Regions from separate parts of the Lactobacillus sp. ESL0700 genome, predicted to be linked through region 1. Evidence: predicted binding sites of a transcription regulator. Region 1 holds the regulator's gene; each other region holds the start of a gene.
The links. Region 1 encodes LexA, which represses DNA repair genes until DNA is damaged. Its sites were predicted from a motif close to CNAACANNTGTTNG; they were not measured.
Positions count from the first base shown of each region.

Region 2: the regulator LexA is predicted to act here: its motif matches at 2,337-2,350, upstream of xerS (tyrosine recombinase XerS).
Region 3: the regulator LexA is predicted to act here: its motif matches at 1,954-1,967, upstream of recA (recombinase RecA).

Region 1 is NZ_CP113930.1:1,196,808-1,201,101, forward strand. Features, by position in the region: gene OZX63_RS05650 (ABC transporter transmembrane domain-containing protein) at 1-666, opposite strand, end outside; gene OZX63_RS05655 (YneF family protein) at 743-961, opposite strand; gene OZX63_RS05660 (DUF896 domain-containing protein) at 1,032-1,280, opposite strand; gene lexA (transcriptional repressor LexA) at 1,423-2,046, shown strand; gene OZX63_RS05670 (uracil-DNA glycosylase) at 2,072-2,722, opposite strand; gene OZX63_RS05675 (nucleoside phosphorylase) at 2,907-3,671, opposite strand; gene rplS (50S ribosomal protein L19) at 3,777-4,124, opposite strand; gene trmD (tRNA (guanosine(37)-N1)-methyltransferase TrmD) at 4,246-4,294, opposite strand, start outside.
Region 2 is NZ_CP113930.1:986,325-990,618, forward strand. Features, by position in the region: gene OZX63_RS04705 (manganese-dependent inorganic pyrophosphatase) at 1-651, shown strand, start outside; gene OZX63_RS04710 (helix-turn-helix transcriptional regulator) at 717-1,076, opposite strand; gene xerS (tyrosine recombinase XerS) at 2,403-3,473, shown strand; gene OZX63_RS04720 (NUDIX hydrolase) at 3,544-4,167, opposite strand; gene OZX63_RS04725 (DegV family protein) at 4,217-4,294, opposite strand, start outside.
Region 3 is NZ_CP113930.1:632,661-636,954, forward strand. Features, by position in the region: gene OZX63_RS03320 (ABC transporter permease) at 1-292, shown strand, start outside; gene OZX63_RS03325 (glycine betaine ABC transporter substrate-binding protein) at 296-1,240, shown strand; gene OZX63_RS03330 (ABC transporter permease) at 1,240-1,899, shown strand; gene recA (recombinase RecA) at 2,036-3,142, shown strand; gene rny (ribonuclease Y) at 3,274-4,294, shown strand, end outside.

The DNA.
Region 1 (4,294 bases):
CGCAGCCGTATCTTCAGCTCCTTGACCGAAAGTTTTGATAACTTTAATCCCAGAAACTGATTCTTGCGTCTTATTATTTAACCGTGAGAACGCGGCCTGTGACTTATCAAAGGCATCATGCAGCTGGTTACCCAACTGCCATGCACCCCATGCCAAAACCGGCAACGGCAATAACGCCAAAATCGTTAACCGCCAGTCAACGAAAATAATCATCGCAATCATGGTTGAGACACTCATAATTAGCGAATCGACCAAAGTCAAAACGCCCGCGCCAGCAACATCTTGAATTGCCGAGACATCATTTGTTGCGTGCGCCATCAAGTCACCGGTTCGGTGACGCTGATAAAACGTCCGGTCCATTTCCATGAAGTGGTTAAATAATTTTGAACGTAATTGCCGCTCTAACTCGGCTGCGCCACCCCAAATTTGTTTGCGCCAAAAATAACGGAAGCCATATAACAATAGCGCTGCCGCAATGATCGCTAAAATTAGGACACCATATTGTGCCCAACTAATATGTCCTTGGTCAAGCTGATCCGCCATCAAGCCCAATATCCGCGGTGGTACTAAATTAACTACCGAAGTTAGTGCTAAAAATGTAATGCCGACTAAATAGCGTTTCTTTTCCTTTTTAAAAAACCAACCTAATTTAAAAAATATTCCCATTTTTATTCCTATCTGACCCAACACCAAACCAAAAAAGGCGGGGAACAATCCCCGTCTTTGCTAGTCAATCTCAAGATTAATTATTTTGATGCTTCATCATGTTCATCACTTGGTTAACCTTCTTGGCAGATGGTTTTTGTCCCATTTGTGACATCATCGCAACAATCATATCTTCACTGATTGGTGGATTTTCCTTAAAATACTTTTTCATATATGATCTTGCACCGTAAAAGCCACCAACAAGGCCGACTAACAATGCAACAATGATTAAAACAATTGCTAATGCCAAATTCATAAAAATTAACTCCTCAAAATATCCAATAGTTATATCTTACCTAAACTTGCCTAAAATTTAAAGGTTAAAATTAATCTTTTCTTAAACCTTTGCGCCTTTGTGCTTGTTTTGCCTTTTCAGACGTGATTTCTTTACCATTTTTATCAATGATTACCATATCTTCAATATTTTGTTTAAAACTAGCGCGGAAGTTTTTCAAAAATTCTTGATGTAATTTTTTACGTTCTTCTTCCTCTTCTTTAGTTAAATTGCCAGCCTTTTTTTTACGATATAATTCATTAATGCGATCGATTGATTTCTTTTCTTCATCTTTAGTCATTTTTACACCTCTATTAAAAAAGTCTACCCTATTTATCCCAAGAAAAAAAGTTTAAGTTCTTAGAACATTTGTTTGTATTTAGCAAAACTTTTTGGTAAACTTACCTTATAGAAATTTTATCTTATAGTAATGGGGAGCAATTATGCCTGTTAATCATGATTCCAAACAATTAGAAATATTACGCTATATTTATGAAACCGTGGCAGACCGTGGTTTTCCCCCTACTGTGCGTGAAATCTGTGCCGCAGTTAATTTATCTTCGACCTCAACAGTTCACGGGCACCTATCTCGTTTAGAGCGCAAAGGTTTACTAATTAAAGACGCCACTAAGCCGCGAGCTTTGGAAATTACAACAGAAGGCAAACGGGCATTAGGAATTAAGCCGAGCGAAATCCCAGTTGTCGGTGTTGTTACTGCTGGGCAACCAATTTTAGCCGTTGAAGATATTGAAGACTACTTCCCCCTTCCACCAGACTTAGCTAATGACGCTGGTGACCTATTTATGTTAAAAGTGCACGGCGAAAGCATGATTAATGCTGGTATCTTAAACGGTGACAACGTTATCGTACGTAAGCAAAGTTCCGCAATTAATGGTGAAATTGTTGTCGCAATGACCGAAGAAAACGAGGCAACAGTCAAGCGCTTTTATAAAGAAAAGACCCATTACCGCTTGCAACCAGAAAATGACACAATGGCACCGATTATTCTTGACCGCGTGCAAATCTTAGGTAAGGTAGTTGGCCTTTACCGCAATAATATTAATTAACCTCAAAAAGACTAGGATTTTCATTCTAGTCTTTTTGATTATCTAAATATGGCTTCAGTGCGAGCCAATCCTCTTTAATAGTTTCCGTCAATTTCCGATTATAAAAAACCGCTGCCGGATGATATTCCATTATCACCGTATATTTTTCCGTTGACCACTCATAGCCATCTTCAGCAGCATTCAACTGCAAAATTGGCGTTTGCGCAATTACTTGCCCGTGTTCTTGCGAAATGCTGTGGCCAGGGCCAAGTAAGCGTTCGATTGCGGTGCCGCCAACAGTAACGATAATTTTAGGCTGAACATGCGCAATTTCATAATCAAAAAATGGTGCATGAGCCAAAACTTCCTTCTTAGTTGGCTTGCGATTTGGCTGCTTAATGACCTCTTTATTTTCTTTCTTACTGAAAACCGTTTTAGTAGCATATGGCCGACTACGAACGACGCTAGTGATATAAACATCGTCGCGCGTTAAACCAATTAATGCCAAAGACTTCATTAATTCCTTACCCGAACTACCATGAAACGGAACGTGCGAGACAATTTCATCACGTCCTGGAGCTTCGCCAACAATCATTAAGGCCGGATTTTCTGGTCCTGCACCCTCATTTAATCCTTCTAATTTCATTCCCTGTGCTCTTTTTTGCACTTTTGTAATTAACCATTCTGGATATTTCATCACGTATTATCGCTTTCATTTCAAGACATTTGAGACTTTCCACATTCACTTGCTGTTTAGGCTTCACAAAGTTTCAGGGTTAAATTATCTATAATCACTATTATATCAGCTTTTGCTTTTGTAGATTGTGAAATCTATGTAGTTTCACGCTGGTTTCACATTAACATATTTCACAAGCGTTATTCTAGATTTTTGCCAAAATTTGTGCTGCTAATTGTAAGGCTAACTCGTGGGCATCCCTACCCCAGCCACGATCCTCATGCTTTTCTAAATTACTTAAAGAGTCGGCCGTAAACAAGATTTGCGCAAAATCAACGTGGCGAAAGTTTGCGCACGCTGCCATTGCTGCACATTCCATTTCAACGCAGGAAGCACCCAGCTGTTTAAACTGACTCACCTTGTCTTTTGTTTCGCGGAAAAAGCCATCGGTCGTCCAAGTAATGACTTCTTTAATCTTGTAGTCATTTTCTGCCATCAATTGTTCTACTCGCGATAAATAATCCGAATGCAAATCAATCATGTTGCTAGGAGCCAGATAATGAAATGATGTGCCCTCATCCCTGATTGCTTTCACAGGAACTAAAAAATAGTTTTCGGGTAAATCAACCAAGCTTCCAGCTGAGCCAATTGCTAAAACCTGCTTGACACCATAACTAATCAGCCAATCAAGTAGTTCGACAGCAGCTGAGGCACCGATTTTAGCTTGACAGAAAGTAACTTTTTCATTACCGAAAGCAACTTCATAGATTGGCGTCTCACCGTCAAAGCAATCATAATGACCCAGCTTGCGATGCGGATATTGAGACAAAAAATCAGCAATTGCCTCAGAAGTAATAAATGCAAACAACAATTTTTTAGGAAAATGATAATTCAGCTTATCGCGTTCATGATCGGGATCAAGTACAGCATGTGGATTAGCATCAAATTGCATTAGAAACGGTTCACTCATATTATCATCCTCCAATTATCGCAACATATTTTTATAGTACCACAAGAAATAAAAAAAGAACCATCTTCTTTAAAAGATGGTTCTTTTTGAATGGTAAAGCGTGAATTAACGACGCTTTTCTGCGATTCTTGCAGACTTACCATGACGTTCACGTAAGTAGTAAAGCTTAGCACGACGTACACGACCGTGACGTAATACATCAACCTTAGCAACACGTGGGTCGTTAACTGGGAAAGTACGTTCAACACCAACACCAGAAGCAATCTTACGAACAGTGTAAGTTGCAGCAATGCCAGCACCCTTTCTCTTAATTACGACACCTTCGAACATCTGGATACGTTCATGAGTACCTTCAACAACGCGAACGTGAACACGAACAGTGTCACCAGCGCGGAAGTCAGGAATATCATCACGTAATTGTTCTTTAGTCAATTCTTGAATTAATGGATCCATAGTTTTCTCCTCTTTCGGCATTCATTAACGCTACCTGCGTCAGCGGAACACCCATAACTCTTAGTGCAGCTAAATGCTTACACCTTTAATATCTTAGCAAATTAGCCACATTAACGCAAGCTTAATCCTCTTCTTTAAATTCGGCAAGCCAATCTTGTTCTTCTTGACTC
Region 2 (4,294 bases), 210 kb from region 1:
GTTGTTGACCACCACCGGATTATGAACTTTGATACTAGTGCACCATTGTTTTATTTAGCAGAGCCTGTTGGTTGTACAAGTACAATTATGTGGAAGTTGTACAAACACTTTGGTGTAGAAATTCCGCAAAACATTGCTGGAATTATGTTGTCAGCAATTATTTCCGATACTTTGCTGCTCAAGTCACCAACTACTACTGATGACGACCACGAAGCTGTTGAAGCTTTAGCTAAGATCGCCGGTGTTGATTACAAGACTTATGGTCTTGACGAATTAAAGGCTGGTACTAACATTGCATCTAAGTCAGAAGAAGACTTAATTGATTTAGATGCCAAGAGCTTTGCCCTTAACGGCAAGAATGTTCGGGTTGCTCAAATTAACGTTGTTGACTTGCCAGAAGCAATGGAACGCAAAGATGCTTTCTTAAAAGCAATGCAAGCAGCATCAGATGCTAACAACTACGACATGTTTATGCTGTTAATTACCAATGTCCTTGATTCTGATTCAACTGCTCTTGTAGTAGGCTCAGATGAAGCTCAAGCAGCATTTGAAAAGGCCTTTGGTAAGGTTACTGACTCAGAAATTAGCTTACCAGGAGTTGTTTCGCGTAAGAAGCAAGTTGTCCCGCCGCTAACTGAAGCCTTTAACTAAAATTGAATAACAAAAAAGACGAAGTAGGGAATTGATCCTACTTCGTCTTTTTTGATTTTTGAAAATTAATCTTTGTTAATTTCTTTGGCTAAGATAATGAAAGACTTGCATACGCGTTCAGCCTTTTCAGGAGCCATTTTTCTTAATTCGTTAAGAACCTTCTTAATGAAAACTGGAGTATTATCTTGATGATTTTCTACCTTAACTTCTTTGAAGCGGTAAGCGTTCATGATAATATCTGGTGTTGTTGTATTTAAAGCTCTGGCGATTGAATCAAGCTTTTGAATACTAATGTTTTGGTTCTTAGTACGTTCAAGACGTGAGATAAAGTTAACTGACAAATCACTTAATTCAGCGAGATCCTCCTGTGTCAGTTTTTGTTCACGTCGTCGACGGCATATTTCTTTTCCTAAATTTATACTCATGGAATAAATCAACCCTTTCAAAAAAATAATCTCTATTCAAGATTATAAAATAAAATGTTAAGAATAATAAGTATAATCTTTAATTTCAAGTAACCGAATTGAAATTAAAAATTATTTTTAAAAACCCCAGATAGTATTGTAGGACATTTTGCTAAAAATTTAAATAAAAATGCACCTAGAAAAATTCAACTTAAAATAAAAAAGGGAAAAAGTGGCAAATATTATCTTAAATGGCGTAATTGCTTGTCACATGGGAAAGGTAAACAAAAAGATTAAAGTATAGTTAATTATTAAATGCAATGTATTTAATTTTTGCCTAGTAATCGCTTAAATTTTATAATTTTTAAAATATAGGATCCTTAAATGACTTTCAAATTAAATATTTACTTGGTTTAAGTAAGTAATTATTAATTTTAATCTGGTGAGTTTAGCGTGTCAGCAACTTGTTTTGGCAAATTTATCCAGTTATATCAACGATTAAGTAGCTATTATCTTTGCAAGAAAAAATTACGGGGTAGCAAGTTAAGAAGAGGAATATAAAAGAGTAAATGCTAAAATTATTCTTGATGTTACTTCGTATAATATATATTATGTAAAGTTATTTAGAAAAATAATTATTATTCAGAAGAGTCATCACTGACTGACTTTAAATTATGGTTTATTGTAAATAATCAGATCATGCAACGGTATTTGAATAAAAAAACTCAATTTGAGTTCATACAGAATTTATTTAACTGCTGAGATTGCAATTCTACGGCCAAATAAAATTATTTTGGCTGATAACTGATAACCTGTTAATCCAGTTAGTTTGAATTTGCTAGTTGTTAGTAATAATTAAAGTGTAAAGTAGTAATGACTGAATTTTTTAATGCAAGGATTTTATTTTGTATTATATATAGAAGAAATGAGTCATTAGTTTTATTGCGGACGTGGCCGTTATTATAAGTATTTTTTGGCTGCTATCATTAAAACTATAATTTTAATGATAGGTATAAAGAGCTGTCTTACAAGGTTTTAGCTAAATTAATTTAACTGACAATCAATAATTAATAATTTTTTAGCCAATTAAAAAATCAATCAGTATTTAAATTTTAAAACTTGGGAGCAAACACAAATGCTGAAAAAATAATTTTGTCTCAAAAGATGAAATTGCATGCCAGGAAATAATTTGTCGACTTAATAACTTAATAACGGCAATACCACGAATCCTACTTTTCTCCCTCCTCTTCTCTTTTATATCATTTTTCATAGTCAAAAATTCGAACATACATTCTACTTTTGCTTTATAATTATTAATGACAATAAACTATCAAGGAGAACATATTTGTGGAAACCAAAAAGTATTTAGACTTAATTGAAGCTGAGCTTACAGGCATGCCGGATTTTGTTAAGGAATATAATTTCGGCACCAACCATTCATTAACAACCACTTACCAATATTTAACAGAAATACGACGCTTTTTTGATTGGCTGCGCCAAGAAGGAATTTCCTCTGCAGCGGATAATCGGGATATTGACATTACTACACTAGCAAATTTGCGACGCAATGACATTATGTTGTACATTAATTATTTAGGCCACGTTAAAAATCAGCAAGGACATTTAAATTCACCGACAACGATTAATCGCTCAATTAATGCCTTACGTTCCCTATTTAAATTTTTAACGATTACTGCTGACAATAATGATGGTCAGCCTTATTTTGAGCGTAACGTGATGCTCAAAATCGACTCACTTAACAACACAAAGACGTTAAACTATCGAGCACATATCCTTGAGTCGCATATGTACATTGGAAAGTTAAAGTATCAGTTTCTTGATTTTATTGAAAATGAATATGAACAACATTGCAATAAGCAGGCCTTGCCGAGTTTTAAAATAAATAAAGAACGCGATATGGCAATTATTGCTTTAATTTTGGGAACTGGAATTCGAGTTTCTGAATGTGCCGGCGTTAACTTGTCAGATTTAAATTTGAAAAAGGCTACGCTCGATGTTACGCGTAAAGGTGGCCAGCGCGACAGTGTGCCGATTGCTGAATGGACTTTGGATTATATTACTGAATATCAGAAAGTTAGACGTGAGCGCTATTTAGCCACTAAAAAGGAAACTGCGTTTTTCTTAACTCGGTGGCATCAAAAGACAAAAAGAATGACAACTAATGCAATTGAAAAAATGGTTAACAAGTATTCCGCTAGCTTTGGTCACCCACTGACACCACATAAGTTGCGCCATACCCTTGCTTCTGAGCTCTATGGCGTGACTAAGGACCAGGTGCTTGTAGCACAGCAGCTTGGACAAAAAGGCACCTCAGCCACGGATTTATACACTCACGTCGATCAGAAAAAACAGCGTGATGCCTTAAATGAAATTTCTGAAACGGAAAATAAAGATTAAATAAAAAGTACCAATAACTGCTAATTTGCTGCGTAACAGTTATTGGTACTTTTTTATAGTTACATGAATTTTATTCAAAAGTCGTTTGCCAGTTCGGATCATGATATGCATCAAAGCAAGCTTTAATTTCTGCTTTACTGTTGCGCTCAGCTGATAACTCAGGTAGATCTTCAAGACTGAAATAGCGACAGTCAGTTGTTTCCGTGTTTTTGACAAACTCGCCGCCAACTTCACGACATAGGAAGAAAACATCAATGACATTAATTGCTCGCTCGCCGCGAATCGTATGTATGTGGTTGCGAATTGTAATTACTCGTTCGGCAACAACGTCACGACCTGACTCCTCTTTGGCTTCTTTAATGCAATTCTCTTTAACGGATACATTAGGCTCGCACCAGCCACCAGGCATTGACCAAGCACCATCTGTGGTTTCTCGCACTAGCAAAATTTGATCATCTTTAAAAATCGCTGCACGAGTGCCCAGTTTAGGCGTCTGGTAACCGTCATCACTGCTGAATAATGACTTAACCTGCTTGAGTGGCAAACCAGTTTTAGCGGCCATCATTTCTGTAGCAATAGCTCTAATTCGTTCGTAGCGCTCTAAGTCAAATTTGTCGTGACCATACTCCAAGCCATCTTGAGCTAAGCTTTGTAATTCAATTGCCCAATCAGTAAACTGATCTTTTTTATCCATGTTTTCTCCTTTAAATATTACAGAAAAAAGCAGCTATAAAAGCTGCTAATTATTTTGTTAAATCAATTTTGTCAATGTCGATCATCCAGCCAATGGCAAGTGATTTTTCACCTAAGTGAGTCGCAAT
Region 3 (4,294 bases), 560 kb from region 1:
AGCGCGCGGTCTAGGCATGACGCAGCTGCAATTAATTACGAAAGTCGACTTGCCACTAGCAATGCCGGTAATTATGGCCGGAATCAGATTATCGGCAATTTATGTAATTGCCTGGGCAACGCTGGCTTCCTATATTGGAGCCGGCGGTTTAGGTGATTTTATTTTCAACGGGTTAAGCCTCTACCAGCCGAGTTTGATTTTGGGTGGCACAATTCCTGTAATTATTCTGGCGTTACTAACTGATTACCTCTTAGGTAAACTGGAAAAAAGATTAACGCCGAAAGGAATATAGGGGGTGCGAGAAATGAAAAAACAAGTCAAAAAATTATTTTTAATTGTTAGTATTTTAATTGTAACTGTCGCTACAAGCGCGTGTGGCTTGCCTGGCTTGTCAGACAGTCAAGGCAGCAGCCAAAATATTCGCATTACAGCATTGACGACAACAGAATCACAAATAGTAGCGAATATTATTGCGCAATTGATTGAACATGAAACGCCGTATAAAGCAACTATTGTGAATAATTTGGGCTCAGCACCAATGCAGCATCAGGCGTTATATCGTCATGACGCCGATATTCAGGCTGCCGCTTATGACGGTGGTGAGCTGACTGCTAACCTTTTAATGGCACCGATTAAAGACTCTAAAAGAGCAAATGACACGGTTCGTCGTGAAGTTAAAAAGCGGTGGGATCAAACATATTTACATACGTATGGTTTTGCGAATAATTATGCTTTTATGGTTAATCAAAAAGAACAAAAACAAGATCATCTTTACAATATTTCTGACTTAAAAAAATATCAGAACAAGTTTTCTGTCGGGGTTGCGTCGGAGTGGGTTAATGCACCTGGAGTTGGCTATTCTAACTTTCAGACAGCTTACGGCATTACTTTTAGCAAGTTGCATCCGATGAATATTGGTCTAGTATATTCGGCGCTTAAAAGTGGCAAAATGAATGTCATCCTTGGTTATTCAACTGATGGGCGAATTGATAGCTACCACTTGAATTTGCTTAAGGATAACAAGCACTTTTTTCCACCGTATAATTGTGGGATGTTGATTAATAATTATGTCTTGCGCGAACATCCAGAGCTGAAGCCATTATTGACGCGATTGGTTGGTCATATTAATGTTCATGAAATTCGGGCGATGAATTATCAAGTTGATGATCATTTGCTTGAGCCCGCAACGGTCGCTCACCAGTTTTTAGTTAAGCATCATTACTTTAAGGAGGCGCAATAATGGCTAAATTATCGTTATGGCAGCAGTTTATCTATTATTATCAACACAATGGCAGTTATGTACTAGCGCAATTTAATCGGACATTTTTAATTTCAATTTATGGTGTTTTATTTGCGGCTATTATTGGCATTCCTGTTGGCATTTTTATCTCTCGCAATGCCCACTTAGGTGACTTTGTGGTTGAGATTGCTAACTTTATTCAAACGATTCCGTCTTTGGCGCTACTTTCAATTGTCATGATTGGGCTGGGACTCGGCGTAATGACGGTAATTGTCACCGTGACGCTATATTCGCTATTGCCAATTATTAAGAATACTTATACGGGCATGCGCAATGTCGATCGAAACATAATTGATTCGGGAAAAGGAATGGGCATGACAAGATTGCAGCTTTTATATTTGGTAAAGCTGCCACTATCAATGTCTGTTATTGTTGCCGGCTTGAAAAATGCGCTTGTGATTGCAATTGGTATAACCTCGATTGGTTCGTTTGTTGGTGCTGGTGGGTTAGGCGATATTATCATTAGGGGCACAAATGCGACTAATGGTAGCGCGATTATTTTAGCTGGTGCCGTGCCAACAGCGTTAATGGCGATTCTGGCGGACGTAGTTTTGAATCTTTTGCAAAAGTGGTTGCAGCCAAAAGGATTGCGCCAGTAATTTTTTCGTAAAAAAAGAGACTTTTAGCGTACTTAATAATGTGGGATAAAAGAATAAACATTTGTTCGGTTTTCCTTGCAAATAAGCAAGAAATCAAAGTATAATTAATTGGTATTAAATAGAGGAGGCAAATCGCTTGGCCAAAGACGAAAAACAAAAGGCACTGGAAAGTGCATTGAAAAAAATTGAAAAGAATTTTGGTAAAGGCGCCGTAATGCGAATGGGCGACAAGGCTGATACCGAAATTTCGACGGTTCCGTCCGGTTCGCTGGCACTTGATGCGGCTTTAGGTGTTGGCGGTTACCCACGAGGAAGAATTATTGAAATTTATGGACCTGAATCTTCTGGTAAGACGACGGTTGCTTTGCATGCTGTTGCTGAAGTTCAAAAACGTGGCGGTACCGCTGCTTATATCGATGCCGAAAACGCAATGGATCCTGCATATGCGCAAGCTTTAGGCGTTGACGTTGATGCGCTGATTTTGTCACAGCCGAATACTGGTGAGGAAGGATTGCAAATTGCCGATACCTTGATTGCCAGTGGTGCCATTGATATTTTGATTGTCGATTCTGTTGCTGCCTTAGTGCCGCAAGCTGAAATTGACGGCGATATTGGTGATAGTCACGTGGGTTTGCAGGCGCGACTAATGAGTCAGGCGTTGCGTAAGCTTTCCGGTAATATTAATAAGACCAAAACTATTGCGATTTTTATCAATCAAATTCGGGAAAAAGTTGGTATCATGTTCGGTAACCCTGAAACCACACCTGGTGGCCGTGCTCTGAAATTTTATTCAACAATTCGTTTGGAAATTAGACGCGCTGAAAAAATCAAGCAGACTGGCGGCGACATTACTGGTAACCGAGTAAAAATTAAGGTGGTCAAGAATAAGGTTGCGCCACCATTTAAGGTTGCTGAAGTCGACATGATGTATGGTAAGGGTATTTCTCAAAGTGGGGAATTGCTCGACATGGCAGCTGATAAGGATATTATTGCTAAGGCTGGTTCGTGGTACTCATACAATAATGAGCGAATTGGTCAAGGCCGAGAAAACGCTAAGAAGTACCTTGAAGAACACCAAGATATTTATAATGACGTTCAACATCAAGTTCGCCAAGCTTACGGCATTGATGAAAAATCAATCGCTGACCGTGAAGATCCGGAAAAAATTAAAGCTAAAAAAGCAAAAGATGAAAATGCGACAAAGGAAGCTTCCCAAAAAGAAGCTGACAACAAAAGCAAATAGAGTTGAAGAAATTAACCTTGACCTTGGAATTTAAGGCAAGGTTTTTTTCTTGTTGATTGACATGTGTCCCGCGGTTCTTTATCATTAATATTGTGTGAATAATCTAAAAAATAAAAAAGGCGATAGTAATCATGACAAATATAATTTTGATTCCCGTCGCAGTTGCTATTATTTCAATTATAATTGGCTTAGGAATTGGTTATGCAATTCGCAAGCACATTTGGGAAAAGAATGCCCAGAATGCGCAAAATGATGCTGACCATATTTTAACCGATGCAAAAGCACAAGTTGCTGCTGCAAAAACCGAGGTTAATGCGCAAAAGCAGGCTACCGAGGCCTTAAAGCAAAGTGCTGAAAACACTAAAAAAGAGAAAATTCTTGAAGCTCAAGAAAAAATTCAGGATTATCGGCAAAAGGTGGAAGACGAATTAAATGTTAAGCGTGACACAATTGCGCGTGACAATAATCGGCTGAAACAACGAGAAGATACCCTTGATCATAAGAATTCTTTACTTAAAGAACAAGAGAATGAACTCAACCAGAAAAAGGATCAACTACAAAAACAGCAGGAAGAACTGAATGATAAAGTTAAGACTGCTGCTGAGTTAGTCGATCAAAGACAACAGAAGTTGTATGAAGTTGCTCACCTTGACAAGCAGCAGGCTAAGAAGCTGGTGTTAGACCAATTAGCTGATGAGTTAGTCAAAGAGCGAGCAGAAATGATTAAGGACAGCAATGAAGAGGTAGCTGCTAAAGCAGACCACTACGCTCGTCAAGTAATCATTGATGCCATTCAAAGTAGTTCTGCAGATACAGTGGCTGAAACCACGGTATCTGTAGTTGATTTGCCTAATGAAGAGATGAAGGGACGAATTATTGGTCGTGAAGGCCGGAATATTCGTTCATTTGAGGCGCTGACAGGTATTGACTTAATTATTGATGATACGCCTAAAGTGGTTACTCTTAGCGGCTTTGACGCAATTAGACGTGAAATTGCCAAACGGGCAATGGAGCGGCTGGTTAAAGATGGTCGAATTCACCCTGCTCGAATTGAAGAGACGGTGGATAAGGCTCGTAAGGAAGTCAATGACGATATTTATGAGGCCGGTGAAAGCGCATTAATGGAATTGGGGATTCACAAGATGAACCCTG